Sediminicoccus sp. KRV36: one gene and its partner. The protein of the gene in region 2 interacts with the protein of the main gene of each other region in a pairwise test. Links are inferred from orthologs where the notes say so. Each region holds a gene or a part of one and is shown on either strand. Other genes may lie near its edges.

Region 1 (6,903 bases), 2.7 Mb from region 2 along the record:
CACCGCCATCAAGCTCCGCGATGGGCGAATTCACCGCCACGTTTTCCGTGCCTTCCGGCACCAGGATGCGCGTCAGCACGCCTTCATCGACGGCTTCGACTTCCATGGTAGCCTTGTCGGTCTCGATCTCGGCGATCACATCGCCCGACTTCACCGCATCGCCTTCCTTCTTCAGCCACTTGGCGAGCTTGCCCTCCGTCATGGTGGGGCTCAGCGCCGGCATCAGGATCTCGACGCCCATCTAATTGGTCTCCAAAAGAATATCGGTCCAGAGATCGCTCTCCGGCGGCTCCGGCGATTCCTGCGCGAAATCGGCGGCGTCCTGGACGATCACCTTGACCTCATCGTCAATGGCCTTGAGGTCGGCTTCGGTGACACCCTGGCCCAGCAGCATGCCGCGTGCCGTCTCCAGGCAATCATGCTGCTCGCGCATCTTCTGCACTTCCTCACGCGTGCGGTATTTCGCGGGGTCACTCATCGAGTGGCCGCGATAGCGATAGGTCTTCATTTCCAGTAGATACGGGCCGAGGCCCGCACGGCAATGCGCCACCGCACGCTCCGCCGCCTCATTGACGGCGACGACATTCATGCCGTCCACCTGCTCACCCGGAATGCCCCAGGGGCTGCCGTTCAGCGACAGGTCGCGGGAGGCGCTGGCGCGGTCCACGCTGGTGCCCATGCCGTATTTGTTGTTCTCGATGATGAAGATGCAGGGCAGCTTGAACAGGGCCGCCAGGTTCAGGCTTTCGAACACCTGGCCCTGGTTGGAAGCGCCCTCGCCGAAATAGGCCAGCGCCACGTGGTCATTGCCGCGATACATATTGGCGAAGGCGAGCCCCGCGCCGAGGCTGACCTGCGCGCCCACGATGCCATGGCCGCCATAGAAGCCCTTCTCGCGGCTGAACATGTGCATGGAGCCGCCCTTGCCGCGGGAATAGCCGCCGATCCGGCCGGTGAGCTCGGCCATCACGCCGCGCGCCTCCATGCCGGTGGCCAGCATGTGGCCATGGTCACGGTAGGAGGTGATGACCTGGTCGCCCGGCTTCAGGGCAGCCTGCATGCCGACCACCACGGCCTCCTGGCCGATGTAGAGGTGGCAGAAACCACCGATCAGGCCCATGCCATAAAGCTGGCCGGCCTTCTCCTCGAAGCGGCGGATCAGCAGCATGTCGCGATAGGCACGCAGCAGGGCGTCCCGCCCCATGCCTGGTTGCTCAGCGGCGCCCTTGGCGCGGCGCTTGGCGGGTGGGGCTTTGGCAGCCATGGCTTTCTCCCTGCGTGATCAGACGCTGATTACGCCCCTCACGCCGCCTTCGCAAGCGTTTGCACTGCCCGAAAAGCGTTGCATTGCAACGCAATGAGGCGATTAACTGCATTACGGTTAACGTGCCGCGCGATGCCGCAGTGCAGCAATCGCGCGAAGTCCTTGAAGGATCAGAAAAGCCGCTGGCCCGGTGGGTAGGGGATCACAATCTCCTCCCGCGTGGTCAGATTCAGCATGGCCCTGGCGCGCTCTTCCAACTGGTCCCGGTCAAGCCGATCTCCGCGCATGGCGTTGACGCGCCGTTCGGCCGCCTCGCGCTCGGCGGTGGCGCGGTCCCGGTCCGATTTGGCGGCGGCGATTTCGGCCAGGCGATGCTCACGCGCGATCAGGCCACGGTCGCCATGGGAGGCGTGCCAGACGAAGAAGGCCGCGATGCTCGCCAGGATCACCGGCGGCGCCAACAGCTTCAACATGCGGATGAGCCACCGCCCGAAATTCATGGAACCCCCCAAAGCGCGTCCCTTGATGCGCGAATCCGACAGAATCACCATCCGGCCGCGCATGCAAGGGTTTCTGGCGCTTCTTTGTTGCGAATACAGCGAGTAATACATGACATAGGATTTTATTGCTTTTTCTATAAAATAGGAATATGGTCTGCATCGAAAGGAGTTCCCATGGCCAATCCCATCCGCACCACCGAAGCCGATCTGCGAAGCGCCATGCGCGAGCCGCGTTATTGGCAGAACGGCCACCCCGAGCGCGATGTCTTCACCGGCTGGGTCCGCGGCGGCTTTGGCGCGCTGCATCCGAAGGACGCGGCAGCACGCGGCGCCGTCTGGGTGCGGCCCTATCGCCGCGAAGGTAGGCCCGTCGCCGGCCATTGACGCAGCCCGCCGCCGGGTGGCACAGCGGCCAGCCCTGGCGCCCTGCCCCCAGCGAGCATCCAATACGCCAATTGGCGACGATCCCTTTGGGAGCGCCTGACGCGCGGCCCCGCCGATGGCCGGGGCGGGCGAGGACGGCGGCCGAACAATGAGGATCGCCGAAACCAGCGGCCAACCCTGCCGCCGCCCGCCGCACCGGAGGATGAAGTCGGCCAACGCCTTGGCCGGCTGCTGCGGGACCGGCTGACGGCGCCCGATCCCGAGAAGCCCGTGTTGCAAAGGGGCGAATTCCAGTGGCGGCGCGACGGCGGCCTCAGCCTGCGTGAGCGCGACATCCGTGATTTGCGGCCACAGGGGGAACCGCGAGTTGATGGAGGCAGCCGGATCTACCGTCTGGATGAGAACCGGCAAATTACCATCAGGCGCAGCACGACAATCCGAGACACCCCCTTCCCCACCATGGATGTGCAGCGACGAACTGTGCTGCCTGATGGCAGCGTCAAGTGGCCGACTATCCACAAGATCCGTTACCGCTTGGCTGACTAGGAGAGAACATCGTGACACAGGACAACCGGGACGACCTACCGGACCAGTGCGACCCGGAGATCATGGCCGGTACGGCGCATTTCCCCGGCCGCGCCACTCAGATGGCGCTGCGCGACAAGGCCTACGAAATGCTGGAGGTCTTCAAGACCCGATCCGGCAGGCAAGGCACACGACTCAGCAATGCATGGCTGGGCGAGCATGACTGGCGCGTCCAACTCCTCCAGCACTGGGATGTCCGGAACAGCGGACCGTTGGAGATGTTCGTGCCCCTCGCCGCCGCCCTCCAGCGTCGTGGCATCACGCATCTGTGCGGAACCTATGTGGATGCGGAGGGGATCACTGACCCCACGGCGGTCTGGCGCATCCCGCTCGAAGCACGCCGCATTTCCAGCTTCTTCGAGGCGCATCCCAACAGCTTCCACATCCTCTTCCCCGAGGATCGAAGCTTCGCGATCCACGCCATGGAAGATGTGTGCGCCGCCTTCGCCGGCCCCGAAGCCTTCCTGCGCGAGGCCCTGCTGCCCGAATTCCAGGGCGAAGCGGCCCTGGCCGACCTCAAGGACGCGATGGACGAGGAATATGGCGAAGCCGCCTTCGCCAGCGTGCTGGACCATTACGGCCCCTTCCTCCTGGAAGACCCGGAGGATGGGGGCTGATCCGCCCAGCCCGCGCTGGAGACAAGGTAAGGGGTCCGGGGCCAATGGCCCCAGCCGCCGGAGGCCTCTTTCAGCGCTTCAAAATCGGCCGCCCCGCATAGCGCGCCAATCCCTCCGCCTTGCGGCGCGCCCCGTGGCTCAGCGCTTCAAAATCGTCCGCCCCGCATAGCGCGCCGCGGGCCCCAGATCCTGCTCGATGCGGATCAGCTGGTTGTACTTGGCCAGCCGGTCAGAGCGGCTGAGCGAGCCGGTCTTGATCTGCCCGCAATTGGTGGCGACGGCGAGATCGGCGATGGTGAAATCCTCCGTCTCGCCGGAGCGGTGGCTCATCACCGCCGTGTAGCCTGCGCGATGCGCCATCTCGACCGCTTCCAGCGTCTCGGTCAGCGTGCCGATCTGGTTGACCTTTACCAGGATGGAATTGGCCGTGGCGCGCTCAATGCCCATGGCCAGGCGCTCGGGGTTGGTGACGAAAAGATCATCGCCCACCAGCTGGATCTTGCCGCCCAGCCGCTCGGTCAGCAGCTTCCAGCCGGCCCAGTCATCCTCGGACATGCCATCCTCGATGGAGATGATCGGCCACTTGGCGCAAAGTGCGGCGAGGTAATCCACCATGCCGCCGGCATCCAGCGTCTTGCCCTCGCCTTCCATCACGTATTTGCCGTCGTGGTGGAACTCGGTGGCAGCGCAATCGAGCGCGAACATCACATCCTCGCCCACACGGTGACCGGCCGCCTCGCAAGCTTTGGCGATGAAGGCCAGTGCCTCGTCCGCGCTGCCGATATTCGGGGCGAAGCCGCCCTCATCGCCGACATTGGTGTTGTGGCCGGCATCATGCAGCTGCTTCTTGAGGGCCGCGAAAATCTCTGAGCCGACGCGGACCGCATCGGCGATGGTGCCGGCAGCCACCGGCATCACCATGAATTCCTGGATATCAATCGGGTTGTCGGCGTGCTGGCCGCCATTGATGATGTTCATCATCGGCACCGGCAGCGTGCGCGCATAGGCGCCGCCCACATAGCGATACAGCGGCAGGCCATGCGCCTGGGCCGCCGCCTTGGCGGTGGCGAGGCTAACGGCCAGCATGGCATTGGCGCCGAGGCGGGATTTATTGGGCGTGCCGTCCAACTCGATCATCATCTGGTCGATCTTGACCTGGTCGGCGGCGTTCAGCCCGCCAATCGCGTCGAAGATTTCGCCCTCGACATTCGCCACGGCCTTGGTGACGCCCTTGCCGCCATAGCGGGACTTGTCGCCATCGCGCAGCTCCACCGCTTCATGCGCGCCGGTCGAGGCGCCGGAGGGGACGATCGCGCGGCCGCGGCTGCCGTCATCCAGCACCACCTCCGCCTCCACGGTCGGGTTGCCCCGGCTGTCCAGCACTTCACGGGCGATGATGTCGGCAATGGCGGGCATGGTGAGGTCCTTCGGGCAAAGATGTCCGCGCGGATAGGCTGAGCCGCGCGAAAGGGCAAGGTGAGGCTTGCGCCGCAATCATTATGTTATATTATCACATTCATGCCTCTCCTCTGCGAAGCCTACGGCCCCGAAGCCGCCCACGCGACCACACCGCCCCGCGCCGTGATCGGCACGCCGGAAACGGTCTTGCTGACGGCACTCAGCCCCGATGTCGCCCTCGCTCTTTGGCTGCGTGAGGAGCCTGCCGGCTTTGCCAAGCCCCTCAAGCCCCTGCGCCAGGCGGGCCCGTTTCGCGCCACAGCCGAGGGCACGCCGGACGAAGCGCTCGATTCCCTCTGCGAGCAATTGCCCGCCGGCGCGCCGATGGCGCTGCTCTCAGACATGTTGCGCCTGTCCCACATGTTCGCGGCCTTGCTGCGAAGCCAGCATGTGCGGCTGCGCCTGGATGGCATCACAGGCGATGCCTGCCGCAAATTCCACGTGGATTCCGTGGGCTTCCGCCTGCTGGTCACCTATGCCGGCCCGGGCACCCAATGGAGCATGGGCGACCCTGACGGCGGCGCCCAGATCGAGGACGTCCCGCGCTGCGCCGTGGCGCTGTTTCGCGGCCGCAAGCGCGCAGGCGCCACTACGCTGCACCGCTCCCCTCCCCTCTCCCATCTGCCGGAGGGCCAGCGCTCGCGCCTGGTCTTCTGCATTGACGAACCAGGCTGCTGCTGATGACCCAACGCCTCCCCGTCACCGTGCTTTCGGGCTTCCTCGGCGCCGGCAAGACCACCTTGCTGAACCATGTGCTGGCCAATCGCGAAGGCCAGCGCGTCGCCGTCATCGTGAATGACATGAGCGAGGTGAATATTGACGCGGCCCTGGTGGGCAATACCGGCACCCTGTCGCGCACCGAGGAAAAGCTGGTCGAGATGACCAATGGCTGCATCTGCTGCACCCTGCGCGAGGATCTCATGGAGGAGGTCGCGAAGCTGGCCGCCGAAGGCCGCTTCGATGCGCTGCTGATCGAGAGCACCGGCGTCAGTGAGCCCATGCCCGTCGCCGCCACCTTCGATTTCACGACGGAGGAGGGCTTTTGCCTGGGCGACGTGGCGAAGCTCGACACCATGGTGACCGTGGTCGACGCCCGGGCCTTCCTGGAGGATTACGCCAGCGCCGACACGCTGCGCGCCCGCGGCGAAACCGCCGGTGCCGAAGATCACCGCCTGCTGGTGGACCTGCTGATCGAGCAGGTGGAGTTCGCCGATACCATCATCGTCAACAAGGCTGATCTTGTCTCGGCCGGGGAATTGGGACGGCTGGCCGCCTTGCTGGCCACTTTCAATCCCACGGCGGAGATTCTCTCGACCGAACACGGCCACGTGCCGCTGGCCAAGGTGCTGAACACCGGCCGCTTCAATATGGAGCGAGCGCAGAATGCCGCTGGCTGGCAGAAGGCGATGTCGGGCGAGCATCTGCCGGAAAGCGAGGAATTCGGCGTCACCAGCTTTGTATGGCGCGCGCGCCGGCCGGTGCATCCGCAACGCTTCAAGACATTGATTGAGGGCGATCTGCCAGGCGTGGTGCGCGCCAAGGGCTTCTTCTGGCTGGCGACGCGGCCTGGCTGGGTGGGTGAATGGCAACTGGCCGGCCGCATGGGCCGCCACCAGGGCGCTGGCTTCTGGTGGGCCGCGATCGAGGAACAGCGTTGGCCGCAGGATGCAGACTGGCGCGAGATGATCCGCGGCCTCTGGGTCGAGCCCGGCGGGGATCGGCGGCAGGAAATCGTCTTCATCGGGATCGGCATGAATGAGGCGGCGCTGCGGGCGCAGCTGGACGCCACGCTGCTGACCCATGAGGAATGGCGCGCCGGCCCCCGCGCCCATGCCCGCCTGCCCGACCCCTTCCCGGCCTGGCAGAAATAGCGCGCCGCTTGCTCGCCAACCTGCTCCCCCACTTGCGCAGATGGTTCAGGGTGCCATTGATGCGGGCATGCATCCCATCGCCATCCTCGGCGCCGGCCTCGCCGGGCTTTCCGCCGCCCAAGCCCTGATCGCCGGGGGCCGCGAGGTCCGGCTCTTTGACAAGGGCCGCGCCGCCGGCGGGCGCCTGGCCACGCGCCGCATCGAGCATGCCGGCGAAAGCCATC
Region 2 (6,914 bases):
CATCCAGGATTTCCGGGAAGCCCGTATGCTCGCTGACATCCTTCACGGGGATGCCCGCCGCGCGGATCGCCTGCGCCGTGCCGCCGGTGGAGAGGATTTCGGCCCCTCGCTCAGCCAGGAAGCGCGCGAATTCCACGATGCCGGTCTTGTCGGAGACGGAGAGCAGGGCGCGGCGAATGGCCAAGGGGTTGGTAACAGTCATGATCATAATCCCAGCAGATCGAGCGTGCGGCCAACCACCGCTGCTTCGGTGAATTTTTCGCGGGCGCGGGCCAGGCCGGCCGCCCCCATCCTCTGCCGCAAGGGCGCATCCGCCACCAGCCGCGCCAGCGCACGCCCGAGCCCCGCCACCTGCATGGGCGGCACCAGAAGCCCGGTCTGCTCCGGCACCACCTGCTCCCGGCAGCCGCTGATATCGGTGGCCACCACGGGCAGCCCGGTCAGCATCGCCTCGATCACGGACATGGGCAGGCCTTCGAAATGGCTGGGCAGGCAGAAGATATCGGCCGCCTGCAGCCAGCGCGCCACATCATGCCGGTAGCCCAGCAGGCGCAGACGGGGGCCGAGCCTGGCCGCCGCACGCTCAAAATGCGGTGTCAGATCCTCGCCATGATCGGATACAAGACGCTCCCCCACCACCCAGAGATGCGCTTCGGGCACGCTCTCCATGGCCTGGAGCAGCTCGGGCCAGCCCTTGTGGCGCACCAGGCGTGAGATGCCGATGATGACGCACGCCTCCGGCGGCACGCCTTGTTCCGCGCGCAGGGTGGCGCGGGCGGCTGCGTCGGGGTGGAACATCGCCGGGTCCCGCCCGTTCCCTGTCGCTGTGGCGCCGCGATGAATCCATAGCCGCCGCGCATCGGCGGCCTCCTCGTCGCTCACGGTCAGGAAGGTATCGGTCATGCGCCCGCCCAGCCATTCCACGCCAAGCGAAAGGCCACGCCGCCACAGCGGGCCAGGCTGATTGAAAAGAAACCCGTGGCAGGTATAGGCGATGCGCGGCACGCCCTCGGCCTTGGCGGCCGCGCGCGCCAGGATGCCGGAGATGGGCATATGCGCATGCACCATGTCGAACCGCTCCTCCCGCATGATCCGGCGCAGTGCGCGGAAGGCCGGGAGATGCGCGCCCGGATTCAGGCTGCGCGCCAGGGGCACGGGGATGATGCGGAACCCCTCATCGCGCGGGATGTCGAGCAATGGGCCGTCCGCGGAAATTCCCACCACCTCATGCCCGCGCGCGCGGGCGCCGCGCATCAGCGGCAGCAGGAAATGCCGGAGCGAGAAATCCACATTGGTGAGCTGGAGGATCTTGATGGCTCGTCCGCCTCTGCCGGTGCCTGGCGGAACAAGGCCAGGGGCGCCGCCCCTGAACCCCGCAAGGGGGCACTGCCCCCTTGACCCGCGATCAATCTGTCAACGCCTTTGGCCTGGATGGATGGTTTCTGAGGCCCGTCTCGGTCAAGGGGCCTGTGCCGCCCGCTAGCCTTCGCCCCCGGCCACCACACGGCTGATGGCCCATTGCACCGTCTCCGCCTCACCATCCGAGGTGAGGACGATCTGGCTGGTGCGACGCGGTTCGGCGGCGAGATAGACGCTTTCCTCCAGCTCCACCCGCGCGCCGCGCGCGCGAAAGCGCCAGCCCTGGCCACCGGGCAGGCGCATCAGCACGCCGCCCTCCTCCTCCTGCAGGACGGCGGTGACGGCCGGGTGCAGGTGGAAGCGGATGGCCCAGGCGGTGGCGGGGCCGGGGAAGGGCTCCAGCGCATCCTCGCCGCGCAGGTCATCGCCCGTCTCGGAGAGATACAGGCGGCGGCGATGCACCACGCCATGGGTGCGGCGATAGCCATCATGGCCAGCCTCCAGCCACTGCGCCCCATTGGCCTCCTGCCGCTCGATCTCGACGCGCTCCGGTCGGCGGCCGAGGCCCTCCTCGCGTAGCTCGCTGCTGTTGGTATCGGCCAAAGTGAGGGTGGAATGCGCCGCCGTGCCGCGCAGCGCGTCCCGCCATGCGCCATCCCCGGCCGGGGCCGCGCCGCAATTCACGATCAGGCGGTCCCGCCCGACCGACATTTCAAACGAGAGCGTGCCCGCATGTGCCGAACGATCGGCGCCGCGCGGCAGGCCGGAAGCGGCATCGGCCGGGCGGCCGGGCGGCGGCGCGCCGCAATCGGCGATGATCAGCGTGCGGCCCGCGGCCATGCGCTGAAAGCCTGTTTCCTCCAGCAGCATGGGCGCCCGCCCCTTGGCCAGGCCCTGGGCGAGAACGACATCCACGATGGCTGGAGATTCTTCACGCGTGCCATTGAACAAGGCCAGCGACATGTCCCCATGCCGGAACAGCCGGAGCGCCTGGCCGGCACGTTCCAGCGCGGTGGAAAGCTGCGGCGGGGAGGTGACGCCCACGCCGTTCAGCAGGTTGCGGATCTCGATCAGGTCCTGCAGGGCCAGCAATTGCGTGGCCGGGCTGCGCTCGACATGGCCGCCATCCGGGTGGAACTGGCGCTCCAGCTCGGGCCCCAGGAAGCGCAGCGCGCGGGTCAGCCAGGCTTCTTCCTCCATCGCCACGGCGGCGGCGATGCTGCCCTTGAGCACCACCAGGGCGCCGCGATGCGCGGCCTCGGCCGGCAGGCTGGCCGAGAGGGCCCGGCCATCCTGCGCGAGGCGCTGGAGCAATTGGCGGCGGAACCCATCCTCGGCCGTGGCGGCCAGGAAATCCCAATGGCCGAGCCAGGCGGAAATCCGTGCCGCCGCCACTTCGGGCGCGTTGGCCATCGGTTCGGTCGCACCGCGGGCGAGCCAATCTTCGGCCAGATCGCGCGCCTTCACCCGTGCGGCGTCGGTGCCGAGCATGCGCAGATCGCGCAGCCAGGCGAAGCCATGCGCCCCCTGGCGCCAGAGCGTGGTGCCGGCGGCGGGGCCCCAATCATTGAGCAGCCGGGCGCTGCCCAGTACCTCGAACTCGCCACGCAGCAGCCGCGCACCGCGGGCGGCATCACCCGGCCAGAGATCCCGGAAGGAACGCGCCGGCGCGTCAGGGACGCGGACGGGCTTGAGCCGGGAAAACAAGCCGCGAACGCCACGGAAAACATCAGCCATCAGGCGCCCTCCCTCAGCCCGGCAATGGCGGCGGCGTAGTCCGCGGCGCCAAACACGGCTGTGCCAGCCACAAGAACATCGGCGCCGGCGGCAATGCAATCAGGGGCGGTCTTCAAGGTGACGCCGCCATCCACCTGAAGCGCAATCTCTCGGCCGGATTCGGTGATCATGCGACGCAAAGCGGCAATCTTGGCCAATTGGCTGGTCAGGAAGGATTGCCCGCCAAAGCCCGGATTGACCGACATGACGAGGATGAGGTCGGTCAGGTCCAGCACATGGGCCAAAGCCTCGATCGGCGTCGCCGGATTGAGCACCACGCCGGCCTTCTTCCCCAGGCTGCGGATGGTTTGCAGGCTGCGGTGCAGATGCGGCCCGGCTTCCGGATGCAGGCTGATGATATCGGCCCCCGCTTCGGCGAAGGCGGCGAGGTAGATATCGGCCGGGGCGATCATCAGATGCACGTCGAAGGGCATCTTGCTGTGCGGCCTGAGGGCGCGGATCAGTCCCGGCCCGAAGCTGATATTGGGCACGAAATGCCCATCCATGATGTCCAGGTGCAGCCAATCGGCGCCCGCGGTTTCAATGGCGCGCACTTCCTCGCCCAGCCGGGCAAAATCGGCGGCAAGCAGCGACGGGGCAATGCGAATGGCTGACATCGGACCTGCATGAAAACAAGCCTTGGGGTTAGCCTATTCGCAACCGCCTGGAAACCGTCGCGCCCGGCGCAATCTGCGCCTGATCAGCCTTCGAGAATGCCGCGCGATCCGCTGATGATCGAGAGGAACTCGCGCCGCGTCGCGTCATTGGTGCGAAACTCGCCCAACATGCGGGAGGTGACCATGGAAACGCCCGGCTTGTGGATGCCGCGCGTGGTCATGCACTGGTGCGCGGCCTCGATCACGACAGCGACACCCTTGGGCTTGAGCACGCTTTCAATCGTATTGGCGATTTGCGCCGTCAGCTTTTCCTGAATTTGCAGGCGCTTGGCGTAGGTCTCGATCACGCGGGCCAGTTTGGAAATCCCGACCACGCGGCCATTGGGCAAATAGGCGATATGCGCCTTGCCAATGATGGGAACCATATGGTGCTCGCAATGGCTCTCCAGCCGAATATCCCGCAGCACGACCATCTCGTCATAGCCGTCCGTCTCCTCGAAGGAACGGGCCAGCATCTCGACCGGGTCATTGCCGTAGCCGGCGAAGAATTCCTCATAGGCGCGGGCGACGCGGGCGGGTGTATCCACCAGGCCCTCGCGGTCCGGGTCATCGCCGGCCCAGAGCAGCAGCGTGCGAACGGCGGCCTCGGCCTCGGCGCGGCTTGGGCGGAGCAGGCCGCTCAACTTGTCGTCGGCCTTGGCATTGGCGGGCAACTGGATGTTCATGGCTTTCGAAATTCCCTGGAGGCCCGCATCCGCGCCCGTGTGGTGCGGCATCAGGCTTCTCGAAAAGCCAGATGGGGCGGCTGCGGGACTCCGCAAGCGTCAGCGGCGGGACTGGCCTATTTTGCTGAACGCGCAACGATCAGTGGATGCCGCCATCCTGATGCGGACTGTCCAGCGAGAAGGCCGGTACGGCCGCGTCGAACGCCTCGCCGGTTTCAACGACGACCATATGGTAGGTACCGCGCATGAAGCCGGAGGGCGTGGGCAGCGGCGTGCCGGAGGTGTAGTCGAAGCTCTCGCCCGGTTCGAGGATGGGCTGTTCGCCCACCACGCCCTCGCCATGCACGCGGGTCTCGCGGCCCATCCCGTCGGTGATGATCCAGCTGCGCTTAAGAAGCTGGACCGTCGCCTGGCCCAGATTCTCGATCTGCACCTTGTAGGCCCAGACATAGCGCCCGTCCGAGGGCTCCGACTGATCGGTCAGGTAGAAGGGGCGGATGGTGACGCGTACGCCGCGCGTGACCGTGGTGTAGGGCTTCATGCGCGGCGCATCGCGGCGGTGGCGAGGCCGGCGCCCATCAGCATGGCACCCCCCAGGCGGTTGAAGGCGCGCCGGATGGCGGGCCGCGCGACCGCCCCCGCAAGCCGCCCCGCGAGCAGCGCATAGGCCAGGGCATTCAGCGCGGCCAGGGTCACGAAGCTCGCGACCAGGATCGCGGCCTGCGGCAGGAAGGGCTGCGCGGGGGTGATGAATTGTGGAACGAAGGCGATGAAGAAGGCGATGCTCTTGGGGTTGAGCGCCGTCACCACATAGGCGTCGCGCATGGCGCGGCGGGCGGTGAGCGGCGGCGCGGCAGTGGCACTGACCGGCGCGCGGAACAGCTTGATGCCGAGCCACACGAGATAGGCCGCGCCCATCCATTTCAGCAGGGTGAAGGCCAGGCTGGAGGCGGCCAGCAAGGCGCCGAGTCCGGCGAGGGAAAGCGTCATCGCCGTCAGGTCACCCAGCGCCACGCCGGCCACCAGCGGCAGCGCCCGGCCACGCCCGGCGCCGAGCGATTGGCCGATGACGAGCATGATCGTCGGCCCCGGAATCGGCAGCATGATGGCGGAAGCGAGCAGGAAGGCGAGCCAGGTTTCCAGGGTCATGCGTCATCCTGCCATGGCTCGCCCCCACGGCGCTACTCGGCCGCGCGCAGGCTGGCGCTGCTGCCCACCGCATCCAGCGCCTCGGCCAGATCCTCGATCAGGTCGGCCACGTCTTCGAGACCCACCGAGAGCCGCACCGTGCCATCGGTGATGCCGAGCTTCGTGCGCTCCACCTCGCCGATGCGCATATGCGTGGTGGTGGCCGGATGCGTCGCCAGCGACTTGGAATCGCCGAGGTTGTTGGAGATGTCCACGATCTGCAGCGCGTTCATGAAGCGGAAGCAGGCGGCCTTCGCGTCCTGCCCATTCGCGGTAGAGCCCCCCCTGATGTCGAAGGTCACCAGCGTGCCGCCGCCCGACATCTGCCGCACCGCCAGCGCATGCTGCGGATGGTCGGCGCGGAAGGGATAGAGCACGCGGGAAATCTCCGAACGTTCGCTCAGGAAATCGGCCACGGCGGCCGCGTTGCGGCACATCTGGTCCACGCGCAGCTTCAGCGTCTCAAGCCCCTTCAGGATGACCCAGGCGTTGAAGGGGGACATGGCGGGGCCGGTGTTGCGGATGAAGGGCATCAGCACCTCCTCCACCCACTTCTTCTTGCCGAGCACGGCGCCGCCGAGCACACGGCCCTGGCCGTCCATGTGCTTGGTGCAGGAATAGACGACGACATCGGCCCCCTGCTCGAAGGGCTTTTGCAGCAGCGGTGTCGCGAACACATTATCCACCACCACCAGCGCGCCGGCGGCATGGGCCAGCTTGCAGACGGCGACCACATCCACCAGCTCGAGCATGGGGTTGGAGGGGCTTTCCAGCAGCACCATCGTGGCAGGCGTGCTCAGCGCCGCTTCCCACTGCGCCATATCCGTGCCGTCCACGAATTCGGCGTGGATGCCGTAGCGCGGCAGCAGCGTGCTGACGATCCAGTGGCAGGACCCGAACAAAGCGCGGGAGGCGACGAGCCGATCCCCGGTCTTGAGATGCGACAGCAGCGCGGAATGCACCGCCGCCATGCCGGTCGCCATCAGGCGGCAGGCCTCGGCACCCTCGATGGCGCAGAGGCGCTCTTCCAGCATGGTCGTCGTCGGGTTGGCGAAGCGGCTGTACTGGTAGTGCTCGATTTCGTTCTTGAAGGTCGCTTCGGCCTGCTCTGCACTGTCATAGACAAAGCCGGAGGTCAGGAACATCGCCTCGGCGGTTTCGCCGTGGTTGGAGCGGTTGAGGCCGCCGCGAACGAGTTGCGTGGCGGGGCGGAGCTTACGGGACATGTTGGCACCCTCATGCGAAGACC

What was found. The genes of interacting proteins can lie anywhere in the genome.
Region 1: the proteins of rpe (region 2) and eno interact in binary tests that used the Escherichia coli proteins (3 or more experiments, as listed by UniProt). The link is inferred for Sediminicoccus sp. KRV36 from one-to-one orthologs.

The regions. Positions count from the first base shown.
Region 1 is NZ_CP085081.1:1,962,269-1,969,171, reverse strand. Bases 2,628-5,602 are described here. They hold eno (phosphopyruvate hydratase), read right to left. Parts: upstream 4,767-5,602; coding sequence 3,489-4,766; downstream 2,628-3,488. Other genes in these bases: zigA (zinc metallochaperone GTPase ZigA), read left to right, coding at 5,489-5,602; LHU95_RS09005 (DUF1826 domain-containing protein), read left to right, coding at 4,869-5,489; LHU95_RS09015 (hypothetical protein), read left to right, coding at 2,706-3,350. Also shown: LHU95_RS09035 (pyruvate dehydrogenase complex E1 component subunit beta), read right to left, coding at 1-241; pdhA (pyruvate dehydrogenase (acetyl-transferring) E1 component subunit alpha), read right to left, coding at 242-1,204; LHU95_RS09025 (septum formation initiator family protein), read right to left, coding at 1,435-1,737; LHU95_RS09020 (hypothetical protein), read left to right, coding at 1,939-2,148; more of zigA, read left to right, coding at 5,603-6,679; LHU95_RS08995 (NAD(P)-binding protein), read left to right, coding at 6,747-6,903. UniProt on the Escherichia coli protein: Catalyzes the reversible conversion of 2-phosphoglycerate (2-PG) into phosphoenolpyruvate (PEP). It is essential for the degradation of carbohydrates via glycolysis.
Region 2 is NZ_CP085081.1:4,677,352-4,684,265, reverse strand. The notes cover bases 1,925-4,910. They hold rpe (ribulose-phosphate 3-epimerase), read right to left. Parts: upstream 3,753-4,910; coding sequence 3,096-3,752; downstream 1,925-3,095. Other genes in these bases: apaG (Co2+/Mg2+ efflux protein ApaG), read right to left, coding at 4,617-4,910; folE (GTP cyclohydrolase I FolE), read right to left, coding at 3,836-4,477; LHU95_RS22310 (heparinase II/III family protein), read right to left, coding at 1,925-3,096. Outside these bases: purH (bifunctional phosphoribosylaminoimidazolecarboxamide formyltransferase/IMP cyclohydrolase), read right to left, coding at 1-202; LHU95_RS22315 (glycosyltransferase family 4 protein), read right to left, coding at 205-1,314; more of LHU95_RS22310, read right to left, coding at 1,480-1,924; more of apaG, read right to left, coding at 4,911-5,018; LHU95_RS22290 (LysE family translocator), read right to left, coding at 5,015-5,626; metZ (O-succinylhomoserine sulfhydrylase), read right to left, coding at 5,659-6,891. UniProt on the Escherichia coli protein: Catalyzes the reversible epimerization of D-ribulose 5-phosphate to D-xylulose 5-phosphate.